4 regions of the Sphingomonas sp. RB1R13 genome follow, and region 4 is predicted to be linked to each of the others. Evidence: predicted binding sites of a transcription regulator. Region 4 holds the regulator's gene; each other region holds the start of a gene.

The links. The regulator LexA, encoded in region 4, represses DNA repair genes until DNA is damaged. The targets are predictions, from matches to a motif close to GTTCCNCNCTTGTTCT.
Positions count from the first base shown of each region.
Region 1: a site for LexA is predicted at 2,393-2,408, ahead of U1700_RS09660 (S24 family peptidase). Genes of this name have one in related genera too.
Region 2: a site for LexA is predicted at 3,508-3,523, ahead of uvrA (excinuclease ABC subunit UvrA). Genes of this name have one in related genera too.
Region 3: a site for LexA is predicted at 3,203-3,218, ahead of U1700_RS04715 (MmcB family DNA repair protein). Genes of this name have one in related genera too.

Region 1 is NZ_JAXOJM010000003.1:25,607-33,049, reverse strand. Features, by position in the region: gene U1700_RS09680 (DEAD/DEAH box helicase) at 1-507, shown strand, start outside; gene U1700_RS09675 (DCL family protein) at 519-815, shown strand; gene U1700_RS09670 (hypothetical protein) at 1,214-2,164, opposite strand; gene U1700_RS09665 (hypothetical protein) at 2,182-2,322, opposite strand; gene U1700_RS09660 (S24 family peptidase) at 2,460-3,116, shown strand; gene U1700_RS09655 (hypothetical protein) at 3,299-3,487, shown strand; gene U1700_RS09650 (RHS repeat domain-containing protein) at 3,559-7,443, shown strand, end outside.
Region 2 is NZ_JAXOJM010000001.1:510,508-517,950, reverse strand. Features, by position in the region: gene U1700_RS02470 (EF-hand domain-containing protein) at 1-394, opposite strand, end outside; gene uvrA (excinuclease ABC subunit UvrA) at 543-3,497, opposite strand; gene U1700_RS02460 (peptidylprolyl isomerase) at 3,634-4,257, shown strand; gene U1700_RS02455 (excalibur calcium-binding domain-containing protein) at 4,264-4,590, opposite strand; gene ctaD (cytochrome c oxidase subunit I) at 4,885-6,576, opposite strand; gene coxB (cytochrome c oxidase subunit II) at 6,588-7,443, opposite strand, start outside.
Region 3 is NZ_JAXOJM010000001.1:976,494-983,936, reverse strand. Features, by position in the region: gene coaE (dephospho-CoA kinase) at 1-74, shown strand, start outside; gene dnaQ (DNA polymerase III subunit epsilon) at 82-774, shown strand; gene hpf (ribosome hibernation-promoting factor, HPF/YfiA family) at 806-1,396, shown strand; gene U1700_RS04730 (PTS sugar transporter subunit IIA) at 1,475-1,939, shown strand; gene U1700_RS04725 (DUF1491 family protein) at 1,955-2,293, shown strand; gene U1700_RS04720 (cell wall hydrolase) at 2,502-3,143, shown strand; gene U1700_RS04715 (MmcB family DNA repair protein) at 3,247-3,747, shown strand; gene U1700_RS04710 (ankyrin repeat domain-containing protein) at 3,762-4,364, opposite strand; gene U1700_RS04705 (YcgN family cysteine cluster protein) at 4,434-4,871, shown strand; gene U1700_RS04700 (M48 family metallopeptidase) at 4,852-5,556, shown strand; gene U1700_RS04695 (transglycosylase domain-containing protein) at 5,506-7,443, opposite strand, start outside.
Region 4 is NZ_JAXOJM010000002.1:559,094-566,536, forward strand. Features, by position in the region: gene U1700_RS08910 (CocE/NonD family hydrolase) at 1-220, opposite strand, end outside; gene tpiA (triose-phosphate isomerase) at 311-1,042, opposite strand; gene U1700_RS08920 (SurA N-terminal domain-containing protein) at 1,157-3,106, shown strand; gene U1700_RS08925 (anthranilate synthase component II) at 3,090-3,692, shown strand; gene lexA (transcriptional repressor LexA) at 3,758-4,411, shown strand; gene U1700_RS08935 (VOC family protein) at 4,414-4,770, shown strand; gene U1700_RS08940 (ComEC/Rec2 family competence protein) at 4,778-6,838, opposite strand; gene gltX (glutamate--tRNA ligase) at 6,912-7,443, shown strand, end outside.

The DNA of each region.
Region 1 (7,443 bases), on a different contig from region 4:
TACGCGCTCGTCATCGTCAATTGGCTCCAGGGTCTGTCATTGGCGAACATGATCCGGAGGAACGTCGAATGGCATATTAGTGCCGGCAGGCGCTATCGCTTGCCGGCACTGATCCGGGACACGATGGATCTCGTCGAGCAGATCGCACGCTTTAAGGCGCCCAAATATCTGTCAGCGTACATGGACGTGCTGCACCTCCACCTCCGCCAGATCGGCCGCGAGGATCTAATCGACCAGGAACTCGACATCGGCACACAGCTCGAATTCGGGGTATCGTCGCGGACTTTGCTGTCTCTGATGGAGCTCGGCCTATCCCGCATGAGCGCGGTTGCCTTGTACGAGAAAATCGCCAGGGACAATCTTAGCAAAGCGGAGTGCATTGATTGGATAACCGAGCGTCGCGGCCGTCTCGAGACGCTGGAGATCCCGCTCATCATTGTCCGGGAAGTGCGCGAGCGTTTGCTCCTGGCCGATGACCAAGGTTCCGAGGTGCACAGCCAGGGATAAGGAACTACGCCATGCCTGCGAAGCCCATCGATCTAGGACCTATGAATTTCGTCAAACGAGGTGATGCCGTCTCCTACCTCAACGAGATGCTCTATCGCTACGACCTTGGCGACAAAGTCGGCGCGGCAGACGCGGAGATCCTGCGCGCAGCACTCGACCGCCATCCCGCGGCTGCGGCCAAGGTCGGTAGCGGCATCACTCATTTCAGCGTTCGCACCGCAGAATTTGGCACCCGTTGCTTCTGGGTGAACCGTCCCGACGGCAGCACCGAAAAATTCTCGCACACAGCTTGCATCTACGGAACCTGATCGCCTTCCTTTGGCTCGACCGATCGACGCAGGCCAACCTAGAGCTGTCTTCCCTCCAGTCAAAGCCTCGCGAATGTTAGCCATCCGAATGAATTGGTTCTTCTTGACTCGGCAGCGAGCTGAACGAACGTCCTCTTCTTTGCTCTGGTTGCCCGAAAGCTGCCGGTCCGTTTTCGGCCCAACTGCAGACATTAGCAGCACCAAGATGTTTATTTTAGGAGTGCGCCGGTGCAGCATCGGCTCGGTCGAAAAACGGTCAACCGGACACCGCGGTTGCGCGCCGTCTCGACCCTACTTCGTGCGTTCAGTCGCCAGGGTCATTCTCCTTATCCGAGTGGCTAGTGCTGCGATTTATCGGAGTTGCACTTTCGCTAAAGCGTTTCATTGCGACGCGGCGCCTACCACGCCCGAGCGCTCAGCTCGGCCAGTGTTTCACTTAGTTCGCCAATATATACGAGCGTTACCTGATCTTTATGGCGGCAGCCCTCCCGCTTGCTCCTCTCGCATGCCGCCGTAAACTTAACCCGAAGCTGTGTGTATAAGCCTTCGCCGCCATCGCTCTGCGGCATCGCCAGCATCACGGTAGCTTGCCCGTTGGCGGCGAAGGGCATGGCTTGGCCCACAGTCACCGGTCCCTGCCCCGCCCGTGATAGCGCGACCATCGGCGGTTCCGAGCAGGCTGAAGATACGAGCACCTCGCAGCCGAGGTTCGTAAGCAGCAATCGATCGCCATCGATTGTTACGGACCCGCTCCGTTCCCCTTGCGCTTCTAGTGCGAGCTCGCGCGGTTTACTTTCGACCGCTTTCATCGTCGCGACCCGGATCGCAATGAACAGGTCTCGGCCATCGATGCTAAACGTTCGCGTCCGATCGTTGGTGGTCGAGCCTTGGATTTTGGTCTGGCCATACACGATCGTGCGTGCGTTGAGCCCGACGTCGCCGTCGGATGTCACCGTCACGCCGCCGGCTTTGAGCGCTGCGACGATGCGGGGCTCGCCGGGAGGTCCGGATAGTTTGCTGACGTCCTTGACGCGAATGATCGTCAGCTCGGTGAAGTGGGCGGTAAAATGATCGCGAACGTGGGGATCAATACCAAGTAGCGAGAACAGGCCGGTCGACAGGCTGAGCTGCAAATTCTTGTCGATGTTGATGCCGTTGAGGCTGCGTACGGTCTCGAGATTGTCGGCGGTGGCTCCCTCACCGGTCGGTCCGTAGCCTTGGACCCACAGCGCGCCGACCGGGACGTCGGGTCTGGGCGAACGGATCGCGGCAAACCCGTCGAACGCCGCATGCGGATCGGGGACGAACCTGTCGGCGCCAATAGCGGGAGCGCTCGCTGCGAGCAGCAACGCGGCGATGCAGCCTCTCATATTCCTCTTCGCTTGGCGCGGTCGAGATAACGCAGCACCTTGCTGATAGTTGCCTGGCGCGGCTCGCGCCCTGAGCGCAGGTCGAACACGAAGCGCGGGTCGCCGACGCTCTCGCGCCCGAACCGGGTCGGTGGCATGCGAGCTGCACGCAGATGTTTCTCGACCCTATCCAGCAACATAATCCGCTTCCGACTCGCCTTAAACTGCGTTGCCCATTTGTTCTCATATGAAATCCTACTTGTCTAGTCTCATCCTAGTCATTATAGGATGATTTATGAAACAAGATGACGCTCGCACCAATCTCGAACGGCTGATCCGGGAACGGCGCGAGGACTATGCAAATCTGTCGCGGCTGCTCGGCCGGAACGCTGCTTACATCCAGCAGTATATTAAACGCGGGGCGCCGCGCGAGTTGGCCGAGCGTGACCGCAAAACGCTTGCTCGTTACTTCGGCGTTGACGAGGAGCTGCTAGGTGGTCCTTCCCCGCTGAGCGAGGACAATGCACCAAGCAAGCTCATTGCCATCCCGCGCTATAATGTCAGCGCGTCGGCGGGCTCGGGTGCGCTCGACGGCAGCGAGCGCCCTATCGCCCACATCGGTTTTGAGCCGCTATGGCTTGAGCGCCTCTCGCGAGCCCGTCCACGTGACCTTTCCATCATCCAGGTCGAAGGCGACTCGATGTTCCCGACGCTTGGCGACGGCGATGATATCATGGTCGATCGCTCGGCCGCGCTGCGCAAGGTTCAGGACGGCATCTACGTCCTTCGCCGCGACGATACGCTGCTGGTCAAGCGGATCACCGTTCATCCTACAGATACGACGATTACTATCTCCTCAGACAACCCGACTTACGCCCGCTGGCCCGACTGCCGGCCTGAGGATGTTACGATCATTGGGCGAGTGATCTGGGCGGGACGCAGCATTCGCTAGCTGCGAATAGGACAAGTCCTACAAAATAGATGCCTCTGGTCGATTGTTGGATAAGTCCTATCGATCGTGACCTATTCTTCCATCTGTCCCGGCGGAATGGGAAGAGTGCTCTCCCTTCTCACTCGCGTTCCGCCGGGCACTTCGAGGTTCCCATGCGGCGATCCGCACTTCTCATTGGACTGGTGTTGGCAGGCAGTCCTGCAGTTGCGACCGAAACCATATCGTACAGCTATGACGCTCGAGGCCGCCTGATCCGGGTCGCCCGCACCGGCACCGTCAATAACGGTGTCAGTACGAGCTACCAGATGGACAAGGCCGACAACCGGACGGCCAAGACGACGACCGGGTCGCCCAACCCCGGACCGCCGTGATCTGAGCCGCGCCTCGCGCGCTTCCTTTTCTGCCGCTCGCGGCACGCCAATATTTGCATCGGAAAAATATCATGACCTCGACCTCCATCGGGCGCCGCCTTCGCGTGCGCCGCGCTCTGCTCAGCTTGACCACCGTCCTCAGCCTTGGAATTGGTGCTCCGGCGCTCGCCCAGCTCGCGGCGCCGGTTCCCGTTCGCCAAGCGCTGGACGCCAATGGCGTCGACCTGTTCAACGGCACGCTGCGCTTGACCGCGCCGGCGCTGTCGATGGGTCAGGGGGATCCGCAGGGCCTTGTCTACGCCATGTTCAACAACGGGAGTGGCTGGACCGACAATGTCACCGCCGCACTCAACCTCTCGGGCACCACGATGATCGTCAATCTTGGCGGAAAGACCGATACCTTCACGGTGTCGGGGACGATCTATCTGCCGACCGAAGGCAATGGCGCGACGTTGATCTACAACTCGACGACGAACGTCTACACCTACACCGCGGCCGACGGTACGGTCATCCACTTCGACAAGAACCGTGCGACCAACTCGCCCTACTACTCCAACGCCGGGCGCGCCACGGACCTGCTTCGCCCCTCAGGCGTCAAGCTCGTCTACAGCTACTCGCCGATGGACTATTGCCGGACATGGAAGCCAGGCGGCAATGGCAGCATCTGCACATCCACGGGCACGATCTACATCCTCAACACAATCCGCAATAGCTACGGTTATCAAATCAGCCTTCAACATCCCAATACCGAGTACATTTACGATTCGACCACGCCCGAGATCCAACCCAACTTCGCGATGGTATCGAAGGTTACCGGCGCAACGATGACCAATCTTGCAGTGGCGTCGGGCGCAAGCACCCCAACCGAGACCCTTGACGACACTCCCATCGGCGGCGTTCCATATTTCTCGGTCACCGATCCCATGGGCCGCGTCACCAAATATCGCATGACCTCAGGCCTCCTCAGCGGCATCACACGTCCGGCCAGCACGTCCGAAGATGTGACCATCGGCTACACCTCGGGCCTTGTGTCGAGCATCGCCACCCCGGCAGGTACGACCAGCTATGCTAGGAGCGACGCTTCGGGCGTCCGCACCGTCACGGTCACCGATCCGCTCAGTCACGCGACCGTCTACACTTTCGATATCGCCTCCCAGCGCATGACGGGAGTGACCGACCCCAATGGACATGCGACCGGCGCGACCTACGACACCAGTGGCCGGCTCACTCGCGTCACTCGTCCCGAGAGCAATTATACCCAGGTCACCTATGACGCCCGCGGCAATATTACCGAGAACCGCACTGTCGCGAAGTCCGGTTCGGGGCTTTCCGACATCGTCTCGACGGCGGGCTACGATATTAGCTGCGCCAACACGATCACCTGCAACCGGCCCAACTGGACCAAGGATGCCAAGGGCAACCAGACTGACTATGCGTATGAGGCTACCCACGGCGACCTGCTGAGCGTCACCTTGCCCGCGCCGACGACGGGTGCGGTACGACCCCAGACCCGGCTGAGCTACTCGACCCTCCAGGCCTACTTCAAGAACAGCAGCGGATCGATCGTCGCGTCGGGCGAACCGGTCACGCGGCTGACCGGAACCTCGGCTTGCCAGACCGCCTCGAGCTGCACCGGTACAGCCGACGAGGTGAAGGCAAGTGTCAGTTATGGTCCGCAGACGACCGGTGTTGGCAATAATCTGCTTCCCGTTTCGGCGAGTAAGGGGTCGGGCGACGGCGCGCTGACCGCGACCACTGCCTACGCATACGACGATGTTGGCAATCTTCTGACCGTCGATGGCCCGCTTGCCGGCACGGCCGACACGACCCGCTATCGCTACGATGCCGGCCGTGCGCTAATCGGCACCGTATCGGCGGATCCAGACGGAGCGGGCCCGCTGAAGAACCGCGCCAGGCGGACGATAATCGACGCGCGGGGGCTGGTCACCCGGGTCGAGAATGGGACAGTCAACAGTCAGTCCGATGCCGACTGGACCGGGTTCGCCGCAGCCGATGCGGTCGACGCGACCTATGACACGTCGCTGCGGCCCGCGACCGCGAAACTGAGCTCGGGCGCTACCGACTATGCGTTGACCCAGACCAGCTATGACGCTGCCGGCCAGGTGCAATGCGTGGCACAGCGCATGAACACGGCGGTCTACGCCTCACTGCCGGCCTCGGCCTGCACGCTCGGGACCAGCGGAAGCTTCGGGTCGGATCAGATCGCCAAGACCCTCTACGACAATGCCGGGCAGGTGACCCAGGTGCGGGTGGCGTTCGGGACCGCCGACGAGGCCCCTGAGCGGACGCTCGCTTATTCCAACAATGGCCAGCTCATCTCGCTCACCGATGGTGAGACCAACAAGACTAGTTACGTTTATGACGGGTTCGACCGTTTGGCACAGACCCTATATCCCAGCCCAACCAAGGGTGCGGGAACGAGCAATGCGAGCGATTTTGAGCAGCTGAGTTACGATGCCAACAGCAGCGTCATTTCACGCCGCCTGCGCGATGCGACCAGCATTGCCTTCACGTTCGACGCGCTCAACCGCCTGACGTCCAAGGACTTGCCGGGCACCGAGCCCGACGTAACCTATGCCTATGACAGTTTGGGCCGGATGATATCGGCGAGCCAGGCCGGCAATGCCTTGTCGTTCACCTATGACGCGCTCGGCCGTAACCTCACCCAGGTCGGTCCCCAGGGCACGGTCAGCGCGGTGTTCGACCTTGCCGGGCGACGGACCCAGCTGACCTATCCGGGCAGCGGGCTTTATGTGAACAGCGATTTTCTTGTGACCGGCGAGACCAGCGCGATCCGCGAGAATGGGGCGACCAGCGGGGTCGGAGTGCTCGCGACGTTCGCCTTTGACAACCTCGGCCGCCGCACGAGCCTCATCCGCGGCAACGGCACGGTGACCAGCTACACATTCGATCCGGTATCGCGTCTGGCCTCACTCGGCCACGATCTTGCCGGGACCACCAACGACGTCTCGACGACGTTCAGCTACTCGCCAGCGAGCCAGATCATGAGCCTGTCGAAGACGAACGATCTTTACGCCTGGACCGGACATGGCTTGGGAACGACGGGGACAGTGACCAACGGGCATAACCAGCTCGCCACGGTCGGAGGCACCAGCGCGGTGGATGATGCGCGGGGCAACCTCACTACTGATCCGACGACGGGCAAGACCTACAGCTACTCGTCCGAGAATCTGCTGACCTCGGCCAGCGGTGGCGTGTCTCTTTCCTACGACCCGGCGCTTAGGCTCTACCAGATAGCGGGCGCCGCGACGACACGGTTCGCGTATGACGGGGCCGATGTCATCGCCGAATATGATGGCAGCAGCAGTCTGCTGCGCCGCTATATCCATGGCCCGGGCGTGGACGAGCCGCTGGTGCAGTACGAAGGCAGCGGGATGACCGATCGCCGCTTCCTTCACGCCGACGAACGTGGCAGCATCGTTGCAACCAGTGACTCGAGTGGAAACATGTTGTCGGTCAATCGCTACGACGAATATGGCAAGCCGCAGGCGACCAACGTCGGGCGGTTCCAGTACACTGGTCAAAAGTGGATCCCTGAACTCGGGCTCTACGACTACAAGGCGCGAATGTATGCTCCGCACCTTGGAAGGTTCATGCAAAGCGACCCGATGGGGTATGGCGACGGGCCAAACTCGTATGGTTACACCCGCGGGGACCCAGCCAATGGGAAGGACCCTAGCGGGACGCTCATGGCGTGCACAGGTTCAATTGTTCAAACCGTGGATTGTTCGGGTGTCCCATTTCTGTCGAGCAACGGAATTGATACTGCCGCGGCACGTATGCAACAGGAGATGGGACTATCTTCTGCTCTACCTGGTGCCTCCGCCGGAATCGTAAGCGGTGTTTTAGATTGCATAGAAACACCTGGGTGTGTTTCTGCAACTCTAGCCGTAGCATCCCTTAATTTGTCTGAC
Region 2 (7,443 bases), on a different contig from region 4:
CGGCGGCGGTGAGGATGCCGTCGTGGTTGACGTCCATTTCGTCGAAATGGGCGAGCATGGCGGCTTCGAACTGGGGCCGGGTGACGGACTGGGCGGTGGCGAAGCTGCGCTTCATATAGTCGAGCGTGTGGCCCCCGATACCGGGCGCGACGTCGCGGTGGAGGGCGGCGCGGCGCAGGAGCAGTTTCCCGCCGACGCTGCGCGCTTCCTCGCGCGTGACGAGGCCGTCGTGATTGGCGTCGAACTGCGCGAACAGGCTGTCGGCGCGCTCAAGGGCTTGCGCGCGGGTCATGTCGGGCGGGGTGGCGCCGTCGCGGGCGTGCGCGTGGGCAAGCGCGGGGGCGGCGGCCGCAAGCAGGGCTGCAGCCATGAGTGAGAGGGGCGGAAACGACATCGCGAGCTCCTTCGGTGCGGGTCGAACCGGCCGAAGGATTGCGGGCGGCTTCGACGCAAACCACCGTGGGCTGGGGCCGATGAATGAGGGGTTGCTGGCGATGGAGCGAGCGGGCGAGGGGTCGAGACGACCACCGCGGGGGCGGGCCTCAGACGTCGAGGGTTGCCGCTTGCTTGGAGCGTTTGGGGGCGTGCTTGACGAGGGGCATATCGACGCGTTCTTTTTCGAGGAGGGGCTTGAGGTAGAAGCCCGTTGCGCTCTTTTTCTCCGCCGCAATTGCCTCCGGGGTTCCGACCGCGACGATGTCGCCGCCTTTGACGCCGCCGTCGGGGCCGAGGTCGATGACCCAGTCGGCGGTCTTGATGACGTCGAGGTTGTGTTCGATGACGACGACGGTGTTGCCCTGCTCGACCAGCGCGTGGAGGACTTCCAATAGTTTGCGGACGTCTTCGAAATGGAGGCCGGTGGTCGGCTCGTCGAGGATGTAGAGGGTCTGGCCGGTGGCTCTACGCGACAGTTCCTTGGCGAGCTTGACGCGCTGGGCCTCGCCGCCGCTGAGCGTGGTCGCCTGCTGGCCGACCTTGACGTAGCCGAGGCCGACTTCCTGCAACATCGCCATCTTGTCGCGGATGCCGGGGACCGCTTTGAAGAAGTCGACCGCATCCTCGACGGTCATGTCGAGTACCTGGGCGATACTCTTGCCCTTGAACTTCACCTCCAATGTTTCGCGATTGTATCGCTCGCCGTGGCAGACGTCGCAGGTGACGTAGACGTCGGGGAGGAAGTGCATCTCGATCTTGAGCAGGCCGTCGCCGGTGCACGCCTCGCAGCGGCCGCCCTTGACGTTGAAACTAAAGCGGCCGGGCTTGTAACCGCGCGCCTGGGATTCGGGGAGGCCGGCGAACCAATCGCGGATCTGGGTGAAGGCGCCGGTGTAGGTCGCGGGGTTGGAGCGCGGGGTGCGGCCGATCGGCGACTGGTCGATGTCGATGACCTTGTCGAGATGTTCGAGCCCGGTGATCCGGTCGAACTTGCCGGCGAGGATGCGGGCGCCGTTGAGAGCGCGGGCGGCGGCGGCGTAGAGCGTGTCGATGGTGAAGCTGGACTTGCCCGAGCCCGACACGCCGGTGATGCAGGTGAAGGTGCCGAGCGGGATCGAGGCGGTGACGTTGCGAAGGTTGTTGGCGGTGGCGCCGTGGACGGTGAGCTTCTTGCCCGAGCCTTTGCGGCGTTTGGCGGGGAGAGGGATCGAACGGCGGCCCGAGAGATAGTCGGCGGTCAGGCTGCCCTCGCAGGCCATGAGATCGGCCAGCGTGCCCGCGCACACGACTTCGCCGCCGCGCACCCCTGCGCCGGGGCCCATGTCGATGATATGGTCAGCCGAGCGGATGCTGTCCTCGTCATGCTCGACGACGAGGACGGTGTTGCCGAGCGATTTGAGCCGCTGGAGGGTTTCGAGAAGGCGGTCATTGTCTTTCTGGTGGAGGCCGATCGAGGGCTCGTCGAGGACGTAGAGGACGCCCGACAGGCCACTGCCGATCTGGCTGGCAAGGCGGATGCGCTGGCTTTCGCCACCCGACAGGGTGCCGGAGGTTCGGTCGAGATTGAGATAGTCGAGCCCGACATTGTCGAGGAAGCCGAGGCGCTCGTTGATCTCCTTGAGGATGGCGCGGGCGATCTCGCGCTGCTGGGGGCCGAGCTGTTCCTCGAGGCCGCGGAACCAGGCGAGGGCGTCGGACACCGAGCGGCGGGCGGAGAGGCTGATATCCTCGCCGATGATCTTGACCGACAGGGCCTCGGGCTTGAGGCGGGCGCCGTGGCAGGTCTCGCACGGCTGGGCGGCCTGGTAACGCGAGAGCTCCTCGCGCATCCAGGCGGACTCGGTCGAGGCCATGCGCCGCTCGAGGTTGCCGATGACGCCTTCGAAGGATTTCTTGACCTCATAGGATTTGCGTCCGTCGACGAAGCGCAGGGTGATCGCCTTGCCCCCGGTGCCGCGCAGGACGGCGTATTGCGCGGCCTCTGGCAGCTCGTTCCACGGGGTGGCGAGGTCGAAGTCATAGGCGCGGGCGAGGCTGCCCAGCACTTGCATGTAATAGGGGGAGGGCGGGTTGGACTTGGCCCACGGCACGACCGCGCCCTTGGCGATCGAGAGGGTGTGGTTGGGGACGACCAGATCCTCGTCGAACAGCATCTTCATGCCGAGCCCGTCACAGGCGGGGCAGGCGCCCTGGGGAGCGTTGAAGGAGAACAGGCGGGGCTCGATCTCGGCGATGGTGAAGCCCGAGACGGGGCAGGCGAATTTCTCGGAAAAGACGATCCGGCCGGGGGCGCCATAGTCGAGCTTCATGCCCGAGGCGGTGACCTGTTCGGGGGCGTCGCTGGGGTCGGCGGGGTCGAGGAAGGCGAGACCTTCGGCCAGCTTCAGCGCGGTTTCGAAGCTGTCGGCCAGCCGCGACTGGATGCCATCGCGGATCGCGATGCGGTCGACCACCACTTCGATGTCATGCTTGTATTTCTTGTCGAGCGCGGGGGCGTCTTCGATGTCGTAAAATTCGCCGTCGATGCGGACGCGGGTGAAGCCGGCGCGCTGCCATTCGGCGAGTTCCTTACGATACTCGCCCTTGCGGCCGCGGACGACGGGAGCGAGGAGGTAGTGGCGCGAGCCTTCGGGCAGCGTCATGGTGCGATCGACCATTTGGCTGACGGTCTGCGCCGATATGGGCAGGCCGGTCGCGGGGGAATAGGGCACCCCGACGCGGGCCCACAGCAGGCGCATATAGTCGTAGATTTCGGTGACCGTGGCGACGGTCGAGCGCGGGTTGCGGCTGGTCGTCTTCTGCTCGATCGAAATGGCGGGGGAGAGGCCGTCGATATGCTCGACGTCGGGCTTCTGCATCATCTCGAGAAACTGGCGGGCGTAGGCCGAAAGCGATTCGACGTAGCGGCGCTGGCCCTCGGCATAGATGGTGTCGAAGGCGAGGCTGGACTTGCCCGATCCCGACAGACCGGTGATGACCGTCAGCGCATCGCGCGGGATTTCGACGTTGACGCCCTTGAGGTTGTGCTCGCGGGCACCCCTTACGGAAATGTGGGTAAGCATGAAGTGAACTGTTCCATATTTGTTCGCATGGGGCAAGCGGGCGGGGGCGAGGGTTTGGAGATAGGGGCGATGCGCTTCGGTTCAACCGCTCGCGGGCGGCGGTTGCGCTTGGAACAAGATGCGCTAGCTTGCTGTAATGATGTGTCGATTCCTTGTCGCCGTGGCGCTGGCCGCTGTTTCCCTGAATGGCGCGGGGGTGGCGCAGGTTGCGGCGCCCGTTTCTGTCGCGCCCGCCCCGGCCCCCAAGGCCGATATCGTCAAGGTTGCGATCGTAACGTCGAAGGGGCGGATGGTGATCGCGCTCGACCGCGGCCATGCCCCGATCACGGTCGCCAACTTCCTCCATTATGTCGACACGAAACGCTATGACCGGCAGAGTTTTTACCGGGCGATGCCGTATGACAAGGGCGGGCTGATCCAGGCCGGGATCACGAGCAATGCCAAGCTGCTGTTCAAGCCGATCGCGCATGAGCCGACGTCAGTTACGGGGCTGAGGAATGTGCGGGGCACGATTTCGATGGCGCGGATCGAGCCGGGCAGCGCGCGGAGCGACTTCTTCATCCTGACCGAGGATATCCCGGGGTTCGACGACGATGTCGCCGACCCGGGCTTCGCGGCGTTCGGGAGCGTGGTCGAGGGGATGGATGTGGCGGACAAGATCTTCCACGCGCCGGTGTCGCCGACCAGGGGAGTGGGGGCGATGAAGGGGCAGATGCTGGCGCCGGCGGTGAAGATTTTGCGGGCGGTGAGGGTGAAGTGAGGGGGGCTAGCGCAGCCGATATTTGGGCAACGGCTCGCACGCGAGGCCATCCTGATCGGCATCAAGGCCGTCGCGGTAACCCGGTTCGCCACGTTTGATCGACTTGGCACCATTCATTTGCGCCCAAGAGCAACTGGGATAGTAGGTCGGCAAAAGCCGCCGGATTGAATTCCAGTTCGTGATCGCCAATCCAGCAACGAAGACGGCCATTGCAAGGCCAGCGATTAGGCCGACCGTTTTGTTTCTGATCGAACGGCGTTTTTGCTCCTCTCCAGCCAGAGCATATGGCCCCAGCTTTACAGGCTGAGCTCGGAATGGCTTTCGAAAGCTCATTATCAAAAGATAATATGATTGCGACGCAACCCGCAAGTGCCCGCACTTTTGTCATCCCCGGACAGGCGGGGACCCAACTGGTGGGGGTTGCTTCGGTGGGCTTGGGGAGATCGGTTCCCGCTTTCGCGGGAATGACGGGGGAGCAGATGACTACCCACGCCACGCCCTCACGGGGATAAACCCCGTGACGTCGATCCTGTCGCTACGCGCAGGTCGGCCGGCTTTCGGCAGCTCTTCGACAGAAGGCCCGGAACCGCGTTGCGATTCCGGGCCTTCTGCTCGGCGCCTCAAGACCTAGTTGATCTTCGGCAGGGTTTCGAACTGGTGATAGGGCGGCGGGCTCGACAGGGTCCACTCGAGCGTTGTCGCGCCTTCGCCCCAGGGGTTGTCGCCGGCCTTCTTGCCCGCGGCCAGGGACCAGAACAGGTTGACAAAGAACACCGCCATGCCCGCGACCGTGACCATGTAGCCGTAGGTCGACACCACGTTCCACTTCTCGAACGCCGGAGTGTAGTCAGGGATGCGGCGCGGCATGCCGTCAAGGCCGAGGAAATGCTGCGGGAAGAAGATGATGTTCACGCCGACGAACATCAGGAAGAAGTGCAGCTTGCCAAGGGGCTCGTTGAGCATCTTGCCGCTCATCTTGGGGAACCAGTAATAGAAGCCCGAGAAGAGGGTGAACACCGCCCCGAGGCTGAGCACATAATGGAAGTGCGCGACCACGTAATAGGTGTCCTGCATGTAGGTATCGACCCCGCCGTTGGACAGGACGACCCCGGTCACGCCGCCGACGGTGAACAGGAAGATGAAGCCGATCGCGAACAGCATCGGGGTTTCGAAGCTGATCGAACCGCCCCACATGGTGGCGATCCAGCTGAAGATCTTCACGCCGGTGGGGACCGCGATGATCATCGTCGCGGCGGTGAAGTACATCTTGGTGTTCACGTCCAATCCGGTGGTGAACATGTGATGCGCCCACACGACGAACCCGACGACCCCGATCGCGACCATGGCGTAGGCCATGCCGAGATAGCCGAAGACGGGCTTTCGGCTGAACGTCGCGATGACCTGGCTGACCATGCCGAAGCCCGGCAGGATCATGATGTAGACCTCGGGGTGGCCAAAGAACCAGAACAGGTGCTGGTAGAGGATCGGATTGCCGCCGCCGGCCGCATCGAAGAAGGCGGTGCCGAAGTTGCGGTCGGTCAGCAGCATGGTGATCGCGCCGGCCAGGACCGGAAGCGCGAGCAGCAGCAGGAAGGCGGTAACCAGCACCGACCACACGAACAGCGGCATCTTGTGCAGGGTCATCCCCGGCGCGCGCATGTTGAAGATGGTGGTGATGAAGTTGATCGCGCCGAGGATCGAGCTGGCGCCCGCAAGGTGAAGCGCGAAGATCGCCATGTCGACCGAGGGGCCGACCGAGCCTGAGGTCGAGAGCGGGGCATAGACCGTCCAGCCGGTGCCGGCGCCGAGCCCGGTGCCGCCCGAGACGAAGCTGGACCCGAGCAGGAGGATGAAGGCCGGGACGAGCAGCCAGAAGCTGATATTGTTCATCCGCGGGAAGGCCATGTCGGGCGCGCCGATCATCAGCGGCACGAACCAGTTGCCGAAGCCGCCGATCATCGCCGGCATGACCATGAAGAACACCATGATCAGGCCGTGGGCGGTGATCAGCACGTTCCAGTGGTGGAGCGCCTCGTCGAAGTTGGTGGTGCCCGAGCCGAGCGGCCACGCCTGGTTGAGGATCTGGATGCCGGGATGCATCAGCTCGGCGCGCATGATGCCCGAAATAGCGCCGCCGATGATCCCCGCGACGATCGCGAAGATCAGGTAGAGGGTGCCGATGTCCTTGTGGTTGGTCGACATGAACCAGCGGGCGAAGAAGGCCGGCTTGTGATCGGCGTCGTGATGGTCGTGCGCATGGTCGTCATGCGCGGTCAGCGGGAGGGCTGCTCCGTCGACGGTGGGGGCGATGGTGCTCATGGGACTGGGACCTAGCGAATATTGTTGGTCGCGCCCTGCGTGGGCGCGGTGGTGACGGGCTTGGAAGTCGGTGCGGTTGCCGCCGGGATCGGCGTGGCGCTGGCGACTTGCGGAGCGGCGGCCGGGGGCGTGCCGCCGGGCGACAGCGGCGAGACCGCGGTGGCGTCGGGGCCGGTGGCAGGTTTGGCCGCCGTGGGCATGGTGCCGCCCTTCGACGCGATCCATTTGGCATAGTCGGCGTCGCTGACAACCTCGACCGCGATCGGCATATAGCCGTGGCGCGCGCCGCACAGTTCGCTGCACTGGCCGAAATAGACGCCGGGGCGATCGACCTTGACCCACGTCTCGTTGAGGCGGCCGGGAACGGCGTCCATCTTGGTCCAGAAAGCGGGGACTGCGAACGAGTGGATGACGTCGGCGCCGGTGACGATGAACTTCACCACGCGCCCGACGGGGATGACGATCCGCTCGTCGACGGCGAGCATCGGCGGGCCATCGGCGTCGGTCCGGGCGCGCTCGCCGGGCTTCACGTCCTTGGCCTCCTTGAGCATGTTCGAGGTAATCTCGAACCCGCCATTGTCGGGGTACTGGTAGCTCCAATACCATTGGTTGCCGATGACCTTGATCGTCACATCGGCCTTGGGCGGCGAATATTGATGGCTCAACAACCGGATCGAGGGGATCGCGATCGCGACCAGGATGAACACCGGAATGACCGTCCAGGCGACTTCGAGGAAAGTGTTGTGCGAGTTGCGCGACGGCACCGGATTCTTGCCGCGGCGGAACTTGAAGATCGCGTAGGCGAGCAGCAGCAGCACGACGATGCTGATCGCAAAGCATAGCGGCACGAGCCAGTGATTGTGGAAA
Region 3 (7,443 bases), on a different contig from region 4:
GCGGCAGCCTGGACCAGACAAGCGCCGAAGTGATCGCGATCCTTGCTTGTCTCGGGCTGCCAACGGGTCGATAGAAAGATCATGCGCGAAATTATTTTCGATACCGAAACCACCGGCGTCAATCCGGCGGGTGGTGACCGCATCGTCGAGATCGGCTGTATCGAGATGATCAACCGCGTCGAGACGGGGCGCGAATATCATGCTTATTTCCACCCTGAACGGTCGATGCCGAGCGAGGCCGAGGCGGTCCACGGCCTGTCCGACCGGTTTCTGAGCGACAAACCCTTGTTCAAGGACAAGGCGCAGGAGCTGATCGATTTCCTCGGCGACGCGCCGATGGTCGCGCATAATGCGGGATTCGACTTCGGCTTCCTCAATCGCGAACTGGCGCTGTGCGGGCGCGACCCGATCTGCCTGACACGGATGGTGTGCACCCTGGTCATCGCGCGCACCCGCCACCCTGGCGCCAAGCACAGCCTCGACGCGCTGTGCAGCCGCTTCGGGGTCGACCGCAGCCAGCGCGTGAAACATGGCGCACTGCTCGATGCGCAACTGCTGGCGCAAGTCTATATCGAGCTGACCGGGGGCCGCCAGATCGGGCTCGGCCTGGTCGCCGACGTCTCGTCCGACAGCGTTGCCGCGGCAGCCCCGGTCGACCGCCCACTGCGCCCCGCGCGACCTCATTTTGCGAGCGACGAAGAAATTACCCGCCACCGTGCGTTCATTGCCCGGCTCAAGCAGCCGTTGTGGGAGCGTTTCCTTACCGCAGCATGAGTCTTGACGCTGGCGCACCAGGAGAATGAATTTGGATATCAGGGTTTCAGGACACCAGGTCGACACCGGTGAGGCTTTGCGCACGCATGTCAGCGAGCGGATCAATGCGATCACCGACAAATATTTTTCCAAAGCGGTCGCCGCCAACGTGACCTTCGGGCGCGGGCCTTATGATGATTTCACGTGCGACATCGTCTCGCCCGTCTCGCAAGGCGTGGTGCTTAAAGCCTCCAACCGCGCCAACGACGCGCATGTCGCCTTCGAAGGCGCTGCCGACAAGATCGAGAAGCAGTTGCGCCGCTATGTGAAGCGGCTGCGCGAAAGGCGGAGCCAGTCGGCGCCTGACAACATCGCTGAAGCGCCCGCCGAAGTTCAGGCCAATGCCGGCTACACCATCTTCGCCGCCCCGCGAGAGGAAGAGGAGCCGATCAGCGACAGCCCGCCGATCATCGCCGAGACTCGAGTCGATATTCCCGAGGCCAGCGTCGGCGACGCGGCGATGATGCTCGACCTTCGCAACACCAACGCGCTGATGTTCAAAAATGCCAAGACCGGCGATTTCAACATGATCTATCGGCGGGACGATGGCACGATCGGCTGGGTTGAACCCGGCGGGGCCTGACAATCGTTGGCGACGGGCCTATCGGGCTTTCCGCAAGGAGAGGGCGAGGGCCTGTTCCAACGTATAAAGTGTCGGCTCATGCTGCTTTCCAATCTTCTCGATTTCGATTCGATCCGCATTGGCGTGTCCGCGCGGACCAAGCGCGGGCTGCTCAACCAGCTTGGGCTCGATGCTGCCCAGCGGCTTGGGGTCGATCCCGAAGCGGTCCAGAAATGCCTCGCCGAGCGCGAGCGGCTCGGCTCGACCGGCTTCGGCAATGGCGTTGCCATTCCGCACGGCAAGTTGGCCGCGCTCAAGACGGTCTTTGTCATGGTCGCGAAACTGGCCGAGCCAATCGATTTCAAGGCGATCGACGATGTCCCGGTCGATATCGTGTTCCTGCTGCTGTCCCCGACCGATGCCGGCGCAGAGCATTTGAAGGCGCTCGCCGCGGTCAGCCGGGTCGTGCGCAACGCCGCGACGCTCGAGAAATTGCGCGGCGCGCGAAGCCGTGATGCCTTTGCTGCTGTGCTGATGGAGGCCGACGAGCGTGACGCGGCCTGATCGCGCGGCTGGCCGGTGAGCATACCCCGGCTGTCGGCCAGTTTCGAGGCGACCGCGCTCATCCGGCTGACGCAAATCCACGGCGGATTCGGCACGGTCGTCCACAAGGGCGATGCCGAACGCGGCTCTTTGTTGCTGCTGATTGCCGAACGCGGGGTGCTGGCGACCGTGCTGGCACGGCAGTTCGACGGGCAAAATTATGCCTGGGCGACGCTTCCGATCGACTGCACCGATTCGGCCAAGACCCGATTGTTCCTCGAAAAACGCGCCCGCAACGACCCCGACGAATGGCAAATCGAACTGGACACCCCGTCCGCGCAACGACTCGTCGCCGAAATGACCGCGGCGGGTTGATCGCACCTGCTCCATGATGAACAGGAGATAACAGCTGCAAAGCGTAGGGCATTCCAGTCGGCCATATCGGGCCCGGAATGCCACGCAGACGGGGATCGGATCCGCGGGAATTTCTTGAAGGGCGCGTTTTCGCCCTCCTTTCCGCGCACGACGATCACCGCACGAAGAATTGGTTTGAATGTCCGTGTCGTTTCGCACCTCCTTGTTGGTGCTGGCCTCCCTGGCCTCCTCCTCGGTCGCTCCGGCGCAGGTTGTTCCTGCCGCGCTGACCGCCAATGTTTCGGCTCACGAGGCGCTGATTGCGTCGAACGAGCTTCCCCGGACCGTCGTTCCGGCCATCATCCAGTCGCTTCCCGAAGCCCAGCCGCTGCTTAGCGACTCGCCGGTCAAAGCCCCTTTCGATGATGAAAACGCCAATGAAATCAAATCGGTTCCGGGTGAAACGCTGAGCGCGATGGTATCGCGGCTGAAGAGCGTCACCCCGTCGAGCCGCGAGATCGAATGCCTTGCCGGCGCGATCTACTTTGAATCGAAGAGCGAACCGCTCGCCGGACAGCTGGCCGTCGGCGAAGTCATCGCCAACCGCGCCAAGTCGGGCCGCTTTGCCTCGACCTTCTGCGGTGTCGTGTTCCAGCGCGGCCAGTTCAGCTTCGTCCGCGGCCACTCGATGCCGGGGATCGCCCGTGCCGGTGCGCAGTGGAAGACCGCCGTCGCGGTCGCCAGCATCGTCGCCGCCAAGCTCAAGTCGTCGAGCGCCCCGCGCGCGCTGTTCTTTCACGCCACGCGCGTCTCGCCGCAATGGCACGCGACCCGCGTCGCGACGATCGGCAATCACATCTTCTACCGCTAGAATAGCGGAGATCAGGTCTCTGGGAGGGGACGAGCAGGGACCGGAAGCCAATGGCTTTCGGTCCCGCTTTGTTCTGGGGCTGCATTGGCCTAAAGGTGGCGCCATGAGCAGCGCTCCGATTCTCGCCGGGCCGATTCCCGATTGCTTCATCGACCTGCCGCCGATCGCGGGCGAGGTTGCGCGTGGGGTGACCCGACTATTCTGCCGCCGTGACTGGTTCGCGATGTGCGAAGTGCCGCTGCCCAACGGCCGCCGCGCCGACCTGATGGCGATCGATTCGAAGGGCCAGCTGACGATCGTCGAGATCAAGGTGGCCAAGGCCGACCTGCTCGGCGATGCCAAGTGGCGCGACTATCTCGACTATTGCGACCATTTCTTCTGGGCGGTCCCCCCGGCTCTCGCACACCACACCGACGCCGACAGCTTCCTGCCGAACGAGGCGGGGCTGATCGTCGCCGACCGCTATGATGCCGCAATCGTCCGCGAGGCGGCGCTGCGCCCGCTCGCCCCGGCGCGGCGCAAGGCCGAGATATTGCGCTTCGCCCGCCGTGCCGCCCGCCGCCTCTCGGCCCAGATCGACCCGACGCTGGGCGATATGAACTAACGGCGCTTCAAACTTTATTTGAAGACGGGTCCCGAGACGCTCTTCTTGGTCGACTTTACGCTGTCCATCATCCGCACCAGCTCGCCCGACCGCGCATCACGCCGAGCATAGTCGCGCGCGCTGTATCCCGCCGCCGAATCGCGCTTGTCGGGGTTGGCGCCATTCTCAAGCAGCACGCGAACAACCAGCGGCTGGCGCGCCTCGACCGCGACGATCAGCGGGGTTTCGCCAAGCTTGTTGGTGCGATCGACCCCGGCACCGACCGCCAGTAGCAGCCGCGTGCCCTCCAGCCAGCCCAGCCGAGCCGCGATCAGCAGCGGAGTCTCGCCGCGATTGTCGCCAACATTCATGTCCGCACCATGCTGCGCCAGGAAGCCGATCCAGCTCGCATCGCGCCGTCGCGTGGCAATGTGCATCGCCGCCTCGCCCTTGGCGCCGCGATAGTTGACGACGGTGGATCCCGTGCCTTCGGCCAGCGCGATCGCCTTGTTGGCGTCGGCATCGCGCACCGCGGTCAGGAAGCTTTCGCCGTTATTCGTGCCGAGTTGCGCCTGCCCCGGCACCGCGCCGCCGAGCAGCGCCAGCCCGATCACCGCCGCCAACATCTTTGCTCGCATCGAAAATTCCCCGTCTGGTCCGCACATGGCTTGAACCCCCGGCCATGCCAGCCCATTGCTGGCCCCGCCATGAATAATGCAACGCCTTTCTGGGAAAAGCCGCTGCGCGATCTCGATCGCGGCCAGTGGGAGGCGCTGTGCGACGGCTGCGGCCGCTGCTGCCTGCACAAGCTGGAGGATGAAGATACAGGCGAACTCCACCCGACCAATGTCGCGTGCAAGCTGCTCGACCGGCGCACGTCGCTGTGCACCGATTACAAGCATCGCCGCAAATATGTCTCGGATTGCGTAGTGCTCCACCGCGACCGGCTCGACGAGCTCGAATGGCTTCCGTCGACCTGCGCCTATCGCCTGCGCGCCGATGGCCAGCCGTTGTTCGACTGGCATTATCTGATCTCGGGCGACCGCGAGAGCGTCCATGCCGCCGGCCAGTCGACCCGCGGCTGGACGATCAGCGAAATCGACGCCGGCGAGCTTGAGCATCATATTGTCGATCGCCCCCTTTAAGGGAGAGGTCGTCGCGGGGGTCCCGCTGACGCTCAAGGTCCATCCTCGGGCGCGCCGGCTCAAGCTGCGCTTCGACGAGAAAAGCGGCGGCCTGACGCTGACCGTCCCGCCGCGCACCTCGCGCCGCGTCGCGATTGAATGGGCGACGAGCCAGGCCAAATGGGTCACGACCCAGCTTGCCCGCCAGCCCGGCGCGCAGCCGCTGACGCCCGGGGCAACCATCCCGTTCGATGGCGAGGAGGTGCGGCTGGCTTGGGCCGAGGGCACGCCGCGTATCGTCCGGCGCGAAGGCGATGCACTGGTCAGCGGCGGCCCGCGCGACGGCTATGGACGCCGCATCGAAACCTGGCTCAAGGCCCGCGCCCGTGACGCGCTGTCGACCGAAACCGCGATCATCGCCGCCGCCGCCGGGGTCGCGATCCGCAGCGTGTCGATCGGCGATGCCGATTCGCGCTGGGGCAGCTGCTCGGCGGCGGGGGCGATTCGCTACAGCTGGCGGTTGATTCTGGCCCCGCCGCACGTCCGTCGCTTCGTCGTGGCGCACGAAGTCGCGCATCGGCTGCACATGGACCACAGCAGCGCGTTCAAGGCTGCCGAGGCGCGCCTTTATGGCGGCCCGGTTGCGCCGGCCCGGCTATTGCTGCGCCGGCTGTCGCCCGTCCTGCGCCGGGTCGGCCGGGACTGACCCTGCCGGCGGCGGGGGTGTCGGCGGCCGCCGCTGCGCCCCGCGCTTGAGCACCTCGTCGAGGAAATCCTGGTTGGCCGACCCGGTCCCGTCGGAACGGACCCCCGGCTGGCCCGGCTGTTGCGCGGGCTGGCCCGGCTGGGGCATCCCTCCCGGGAAGGGCGCCGGGCGATCACCGGTCGGGATCGGATTGCCGTCGGCGTCGACCATCTGGCCCTCGGGCGCGATCAGATTATCGTCGATCGGCGCGCCCATCGCTTCCTCGTCGGGCTCCAATTGCCAGTCGGGCATCGGCACGACGGTGTCGAACTGCTCGACCGGACGATTGGCGGTCGCGACCAGCATGTAATCGTGGAACGCCCGCGCCGGGGCGGTGCCGCCCTGCAAGCCCGGGATTGGCCGGGCATCGTCGCGACCCATCCACACCCCGGTGGTCAACCCCGACGAGAAGCCGACAAACCAGCCGTCCTTGTTCGAGCTGGTCGTCCCCGTCTTGCCCGCGACCGGACGCCCGATCTGCGCCGCGCTGCCGGTCCCGGTAAGCACCGCCGACTGGAGCAGGTCTGTCATTTCGGCCGCGACCCACGGCGCAACCAGCACGCGATTCTCGTTCGCCTCGCGGTTGTAAAGCAGCCGCCCGTCGGCGGTGACGACCTTGCGAATGCCATAGGGCGACACCGCGATGCCATGATTATTGACCGACGCGAACGCCTTGGTCATCTCGATCAGGCGGACGTTGCTCGATCCCAGCACCATCGACGGGTAGGTCGAAATCTCGCTGGTGATGCCGAACCGCCGCGCCATGTCGGCAATCGTCGAAAAGCCCAGCTTGGCGCCGATCTGGGCCGAGATCGTGTTGATCGATCGCGAGAAAGCCTCGCGCAGCGTCACCTGGCCAAGATAGCCGCGGGTTGAATTGCGCGGCTTCCACCCCTGGATATCGACCGGCTGGTCGACCATCGTGTCGGTCGGCTTCATCCCGCTCTCGAGCGCGGCGAGATAGACGAACAGCTTGAACGACGATCCAGGCTGGCGTTCGGCCTGGGTCGCGCGGTTGTAGATCGACGAGACATAGTCGCGCCCGCCGACCATCGCCCGCACCGCGCCGTCGCGGTCGAGGCTGACCAGCGCCCCTTGCGCGCCACCCGGGGCATTCTTGTTGATCGCGGCGTCGGCGACCCCCTGCAACTTCGGGTCGAGCGTGGTCCAGACGTCGATCGGGTCGTGGGTCTCGTCAATCAGCGTGTCGAGCTGGGGCATCGCCCAGTCGGTGAAATAGCGGACGCTGTTCTGGCGCGGTGCGGCCTGCAACTTGACCGTCGCCGGGTCGACCCCGTCGGCAGCTTCGCGGCTGATGAAGCCATTGTTGACCATCGCCTTCAGGACGACGGCGGCGCGGCCCCGCGCGGCTTCGGCATCGGCGGTCGGCGAGTAGTTGGAGGGCGCCTTCACCAGGCCGGCGATGATCGTCGCTTCGCCCAGGCTTAGCTGGTCGGCGCCATGCCCGTAAAAGGTCCGCGCGGCGGCATCGATGCCATAGCTTCCGCCACCGAAATAAACCCGGTTGAGGTACAGCTCGAGGATCTGATTCTTGGAATATTTAATCTCCAGCGCCAGCGCCAGCACGGCTTCCTGGATCTTGCGCCCGAAGGTCCGCTTGTTGGTCAGGAAGATGTTGCGCGCCAGCTGTTGGGTGATGGTCGACCCGCCCTGCTTCCACTTGCCGGTCGAGACGCGCACCTGCAACGATCGAGCAATTCCGATCGGATCGACGCCCGGATGCGAGCGAAACCTCTTGTCCTCGACCGCAATCATTGCGGCGCGCATCGTCGGCGGGATTTCATCGTAGGTCAGCCAGCGCCCGAAGGTCGGCCCCAATGAGATCAG
Region 4 (7,443 bases):
AGGGCGTGCGGTCGAGCATCATCGGCGCGAGCTTCGATCCGCGCGGGATCAGAATCACCGTGTGCAGCTTCACCCCGTCGCGCATCGCGATCATGACGTCGCGTTTCACATAAGAAAAGCTGTCCTTGACCGGCACGAACGTCGCGGGAATGTCACCGCCTTTGGGAAAGACCATGTCCTGGGCAGCGGCGCTGGCGGAGATCAGCGACAGTGCGGTCATCGCGGCGAACAGCTTCAGTCGGGTCAATGTCTTACTCCGCTTGTTACAGTGGCAACCTGTGCGTCGCTGATTGTCGGCTGGCAAGAGCGATCAGGCAGCGGCCGCCGCCTCGACGATCGGCAGGAAATCGGCCGCGGTCAGGCTCGCCCCGCCGACCAGCGCGCCATCGACGTTGGGAATCGCGAAAATCTCCGCCGCATTGCCCGGCTTGACCGACCCGCCATAGAGCAGGCGCACCCGGGCGCCCGCCTCGCCATAAGCCGCCACGAGCCGCTCCCGCAGCGCCGCGTGCATGTCACCAATGTCCTGAAGCGATGGCACCAGTCCCGTTCCGATCGCCCAGATCGGCTCATAGGCGACCGCCGTCGGCGGGATCGGCGTGAGCGAAGCGTCGAGCTGGGCCGAGACCGTGACGACCGCCCTCCCCGCCTCGCGCACGTCGCGGGTCTCGCCGACGCAGATGATCACTTCCAGCCCTGCCGCCATCGCCGCGATCGCCTTGGCCGCGACCACCGCATCGGCCTCGCCATGCCCATCGCGCCGCTCGCTGTGGCCGACGATGGTGAAACTGGCGCCGGCATCGTGCAGCTGGTGCGCCGCCACGTCCCCGGTGAAAGCGCCGGCGGCCTCGATATGGACATCCTGGGCACCTATGGTAAAGCCCGGCACGGCGCGCGCCGCCCGCTCGATCAGCGTCGCGGGAAGGCACAAGACGACGTCGACCCCGCGCGGCACGGCGGCCGCGATCTGGACGATTTCGGCAATGCTTTGGGCAGTCCCGTGCATCTTCCAATTGCCTGCAACGAGCTTGCGATGTTCCATTTGATCCTCCGTATGTCATTGCCGCCTAGCAAGACCTCCGCCTTGCGCCAATCGCCCGTCCCGCCCTAAAGCCGCCCTTTCAACTTCCCAGCGTTCGCAAGAGGCCCCCGCGTCATGCTCGACAGTTTCCGCCGCCTGTCCAAGTCCAAGATCGGCACCGGCATATTGGTGCTCGTCCTCCTGCTCATCCTCGGCAGCTTCGCGATGGGCGACATCAACTCGATCAAGGGCGCGAATTTCGGGCTCGGATCGACCACGCTCGCGAAGGCCGGCGACGAGGAAGTCAGCGATCGCGACATCACCGAGGCGATGGACCGCGCGCTCAACCAGCTGCGCCAGCAGAACCCGGCTGCGACCTATGCCGACCTCGCCCCGCAATTTAATCAGATCATCGATTCGATCATCCAGGCGCGCTCGTTGAGTGCCTTTGCCAGGGACAATGGATTTGTCCTGTCGCAGCGGCTGGTCGGGGCTGCGATTGCCCAGATCCCCGCCACGCGCGGGCTTGACGGAAAATTCTCCGATGCCTCCTATCGCCAGTTCCTGGGCCAGCAGCGACTGACCGACGAAGGCCTGCGCCGCGTGCTGGGCCAGCAGATCATCCAGCAGATGTTCCTTGCCCCCGCCGCCGCCAACGCCCGCCTCACGGTCGGGCTCGCCGCGCCTTACGCGTCGATGCTGCTGGAGGAACGCGAGGGCGAACTGGCGATCATTCCGGTCAGCGCCTTCACCGCCGGCCTTGCCCCGACCGACGCCCAGCTTTCCGCTTATTACGCCACTAGCAAGGCGCGCTATACCGTGCCCGAGCAGCGCAGCCTGCGGATCGCCCGCTTCGGCCAGGCACAGGCCGTTGCCACGCCACCCTCGGCGCAGGAAATCGCGACCTATTATACCGCGCACCAGGCCGATTATGGCGCCAGCGAGACTCGCGTCCTGAGCCAGGCCGTTGTCGCCGATGCCGCCGCCGCCAATGCACTTGCCGGTCGCGCCAGGACCAGCCCCTTCGCCGCTGCAGCCCAACCCGCCGGGCTCAGCAACGCAGACGTCTCGGTCGGCCCCCAGACGCTCGCCCAGTTCACCGAGCTGGCCGGCGCCAAGGTTGCCAGCGCGGTGTTTAATGCCACGGCCAAGCCGGGGGCAATCGTCGGCCCGATCAAGTCCGATCTCGGCTACCACATCGTCCGCATCGAGAGCATCAAGGCGAGCGCGGGCAAGAGCCTGGCCGCCGCCACGCCCGAAATCATCGCGAAGCTATCCGTCGACAAGCGCAAGGATGCCCTCAGCGACCTGGTTGACCGGATCCAGACCGAGATTGAGGATGGCGGCAGTTTTGCGGATGTCATCGCGCGCAACAAGCTGGCGGTGGTCGAAACCCCGCTCATCACCGAACAGGGCAAGCAGCTCGGCAACCCTGCCTTCACCCTTCCACCCGAGCTTGGCGGGGCGCTCAAGTCGGGCTTCGAACTGACCGCAAACGACAAGCCGGTGGTTGAAACGCTGCCCGCCGACGCTGGATTTGCGCTGGTCTCGGTCGGCCAGACCGTTGCTTCTGCGCCCGCGCCGCTGGCCCAGATCCGCGCCCGCGTCGCGGCCGACTGGACTACCCAGCAGGGCCTGGCGCGCGCCAAGCTTGCCGCCGAGGCGATCGCGGCCAAGGTCGCCGGTGGCCAGAGCTTCGCCCAAGCAATCGCCGCCGCCGGGGTCAAGCTGCCTCCCGCCTCGCCGATCCACGCCCGCCGTGCCCAGCTTCAGCAGGCCCCGCCGCAAATCCTTCCGCCGCTCAAGATGCTGTTTAGCCTCGCCCAGGGCCGCAGCCGGATGGTCGCGATGCCTGACGCCAATGCCTTTGCTGTCATCCGCGCGGTCAAGGTCATCCCCGGCAATGCGCTCAACCAGCCCGCGCTGATCGCGCAGGTCCAGGGCCAGTTCCAGGAAGGCGCGTCGCAGGAACTGGCTGACCAGTTCCTCAAAGCGGTCCAGGCCAAGGTCGGGGTGGTACGCAACGAGGGCGCGATTGCGGCGACCCGCCAGCGGCTCGTCAACCCGGGTGCGGCCGCGCAATAAGCGCATGTCCGCCCGGCTGTTGATGGTCGACTATGACGACAGCTTTACCTTTATGCTGGTCGACCTGCTGCGCGTCGCCGGGGCGCAGGTCAGGGTCGTGCGTGCAAGCGAGATCAGCGTCGGCGACGCAATGGCCGACGATGTCGACGGCATCATCTTGTCCCCAGGTCCAGGCCATCCGCGGGACGCGCCGACCGCCATCGCCATCGCTGCCGCCTGCATCAGCGCCGGGCGTCCGCTGCTCGGCATATGCCTCGGCCACCAGGCGATCGCCCTAAGCGGTGGCGGAACGATCCGCCGGGTTCGCCCGGTTCATGGCATGAGCAACGCGGTCAATCACCACGGCGCGGGATTGTTTGCGGGACTTCCAGCGCGGTTCAATGCCACGCGCTACCACAGCCTGGCGGTCGATATTCTGCCCCGCGAATTTACTGCAAACGCGTGGAGCGACGATGGCACGATCATGGGCTTCAGCCATCATACGGCGCCAATACACGGGCTTCAGTTCCACCCCGAAAGCATTGCCAGCGAATATGGTCCGGCGCTCGTCGGGGCGTTTGTCGGCGTGGCTGAAAAGGGCGCTTGACGCGGTCGGCGACGTTGCCTACACGTTCCGTATCTGTTCTTACTGGAACCTTAGAGGACGCGCCCATGCTCACCGCCAAGCAGCATGAACTTCTCAGCTTCATCAATCATCGCCTGGGCGAGACCGGGATCAGCCCGAGCTTCGACGAGATGCGCGAGGCACTTGAGCTAAAGTCGAAGTCGGGAGTTCACCGGCTGATTTCGGCGCTCGAGGAACGGCAATTCATCCGTCGGTTGCCTAATCGTGCGCGCGCGCTCGAAATTTTGAAGATGCCCGATCTCGCGGTCGCGAAGCCCGCGCCGATCGTTGCGCCAACGCGGATCCGCGCAGCGGCGAATGACCTTATCGAAATTCCAATGCACGGCCGGATTGCGGCGGGAACGCCGATCGAGGCCTTGCAGGGTACCGAAGCGTTCGCAGTGCCCGCCGCACTGCTCGGGCCGGGCGAACATTATGCGCTCGAAGTGTCAGGCGATTCGATGGTCGAGGAAGGCATACTCGACGGCGACTATGCGCTCATCCGAAAGGTTGACACGGCGCGCGAGGGGGAGATTGTCGTGGCCCTGATCGATGCCGCCGAGGCAACGCTCAAGACATTCCGCCGTGAAGGCCAGATGATCCGCCTCGATCCGGCCAATCGACATTATCAAGCCCAGCGTTATCGTCCCGAGCAGGTCCAGATCCAGGGCCGGCTGGCGGGCCTGATCCGGCGCTACTGAGGATGGGCGACGAACCGGCGGGAATTCGCATCGATTATGTCGAGCTGCCCAGCCTGACGGCGCATGAACTGACCCGCGCCTTCTACACCAAGGCGTTCGGTTGGCGCTTTGCCGATTACGGCCCCGACTATTCGGCGACCGAAGGCGGCACGGTCGATGTCGGGCTCAACGGCCAGCATGACGACGCGCTGTCGGCACCGCTTCCGGTGGTTCGGGTCGAGGATCTCGACAAGGCGTTCGACGCCGTGGCGGATTCAGGCGGAATCATTGCCCGACCGATCTTTGCTTTTCCGGGCGGGCGGCGATTTCACTTCATCGATCCGTCGGGCAATGAGCTCGCGGTGTGGAGCACGCGCTAGGCTCTCGCTAGCGAACCCCCGACCATGGATGCTGCCCGACGCGGTCAGCGACGCTCTCGACCTGTGGTTCCGCGCCAAGGACAAGCGACAGGCCACCGCTCTGGCCAAGCGAATCTCGGTCCAGCTTGAGCCAGCGCGGGGTGCAGCCGCGCGGCAGGCGGCGCTCGGCGACAACGATGTCGGCGCGGGCACAGGCGGCAACTGTATCGGCCCAAGGTGCAAGATAGGCCGAGCGGAAGGCGAGGATGTCGAATCGGCGGCCGTCTCGCTCGATCGAAAAGGCGCAGGCGTCGTCATTGCAGCGTGACGAACGATCGTCCTCGATCCAGCCCGTCTCTCCGTCGAAGCCGGCACTTTCGGCGAACAGGCTGCGGGTAAAATCACCAGCACGTTCGCGCAGCATCTGCGGCGCGCCGTCGGGACCGATGACCGCGACATGGCGACCGTCGCCGCTGACCAGCAAGTCGGGCGTCGCGACGCTGATCGCGGCCAGGGCACCGGCGGCCAGCGGCGCAAGCCCCCATGCCCGTACCCTGCCCCGCCACAGGCAACACCAAAGTCCGCCCAGCACCATCGCCACGAACGCTGCGGTCGGCATTGTCGGCAGCATCGCGACCGCACCAGGCAATCCCGCGACACGGTGCGCGATCCACAGCAGGGCATCGAGCGACCAGCCCGTCGCGACCCACAACGGGTGCCCAAGCCCGACCGCGTCAAGCGCTAGCGCTGCGGCCTCGAGCGGCATCGACACAAAAGTTGTCAGCGGGATCGCCACGAGATTGGCGATCACCCCGTAGAATCCGGCGCGATGAAAATGATACAGAGCGAACGGCATAAGCGCGAATTCGACCGCCAGCCCGGACAGCAGCAATGACGATATCCGCCGCCCGAGACGCTGGAGCGGATGCTCCTCCCGCGCCGCGAGGAAGCGTTTGACCGGGCTGAACTCGTGGAGCGCGATGATCGTCGCCACCGACGCGAAGCTCATCTGGAAACTCGGCCCCACGACCGCCTCGGGGACGAACAGCATGACGATCACGGCGCCGGTCGCAACCAGGCGCAGGCTCATCGCTTCTCTCCCCAGCGCCATCCCCGCGAGGACGAGCAACGCCGCTACGCAGCTGCGAACCGTCGGGACCTGCGCACCCGTCAGCAGCGTGTAGCCGATCCCGGCTGCGGCCGCGGCCGCGGCGGATACCAGCATCAGGTTGAACCGAAGTGCCAGCACTTCGCTCAGCGCGAGCAGGCGCAGCGACAGGAACATCGTCGCCGCGACCACTGCGGCGATGTGCAGCCCGCTGACCGACAGGAGATGGGCAAGCCCCGAGCGGCGCATGGCGTCAGCGTCGAGCTTGGAGATGGCGTTCTGATTGCCGGTGGCAAAAGCAGTGGCTACGCTTCCCGAGGGGCCCGGGAGCGAGGCCTGGATATGCGCGTCGAGCCGGCTGCGTAGCCCATCGAGCCCCGAAAGCGGCGCCGAACGGGTTACGACGACCTCCCCAAGCGACTTGCCGACCGCGCCGAGCCCGTTGAACCAGGCGTCGCGGGCGAAATCGTGCCCCCCGGGGAGGGCCATCGGTGGCGGGGGCGCGAGGCGCGCGCGAAGCTGCACCGTGACGCCGCTGTTGAGGCCGGACGGCGCTTGGTCGAGGTCGAGGGTCACGCGGACCAGAGGTGGCAATTTGGCGTCTGCCGGGGCGAGTGTAAGGCGCAGCTTGCCGTCGGCGACGCGCGGCTCAACCTTGGTCACGGTCGCGGCAAAACTGGCGATGACCGGGCGATCGATGCGCGGCGCGGCGACCGTCGCCGAGCGCGTCCACGCCAACCCGACGCCGAGTGCAATCAGCGCGCCGAGCCAGGCCAGCACCATCCCGCTACGGCCGGGTACAACCAGTAACCCGGCGAGCAGCGCGGCAGCGGCGATGCACAGCAAGGCTTCCCACTGGATTGGGCCAGCCAGCCAGAACCACAGCCCAACGCCGAGTCCCAGCGCGACCGCCGCCCACAATGGCAGCTGGTTGCGCTGGCGCTCGAGGAACAGCTCCAGCCCGCCATGGACGCGCGCCATTTGCCCGCGGATGTGCAACGCTGCCAGTGGCAGCGGGGAACCTGCTATGCTACGGGCGCTCGCCCACTCCATGATGCCCCCAAGACAAAGGATCGGCCGCTTGACCGCAAGGCCAGTAGTTACACGGTTCGCGCCATCGCCAACCGGTTTTCTTCATATCGGCGGCGCCCGCACTGCCTTGTTCAACTGGCTGTTCGCGCGGCACCATGGCGGGCGCTACCTGCTCAGAATCGAAGACACTGACCGCGCTCGATCGACCCAGCCAGCGATCAACGCGATCATCGACGGGCTCGACTGGCTCGAGATCGGCGGCGACGAGCCTCCGGTGTTCCAGTTCGACCGCGCCGGACGTCATGCCGATGTAGCCGAGGAATTGCTCGCCAAGGGGCAGGCCTATCGCTGCTATCTGACGTCCGAAGAACTCGCCGAACGGCGCGCGACGGCACAGGCCGAAAAGCGCCCGTTCCGCTTGGTAAGCGAGTGGCGCGAGCGCGACGCCCCCGCCGATGGCCGCCCGTTCGTGGTGCGGATCAAGGCGCCGACCGATGGCGAGACAGTAATCGAGGACCTCGTTCAGGGCCGGGTGACCGTTGCCAACGCCGAGC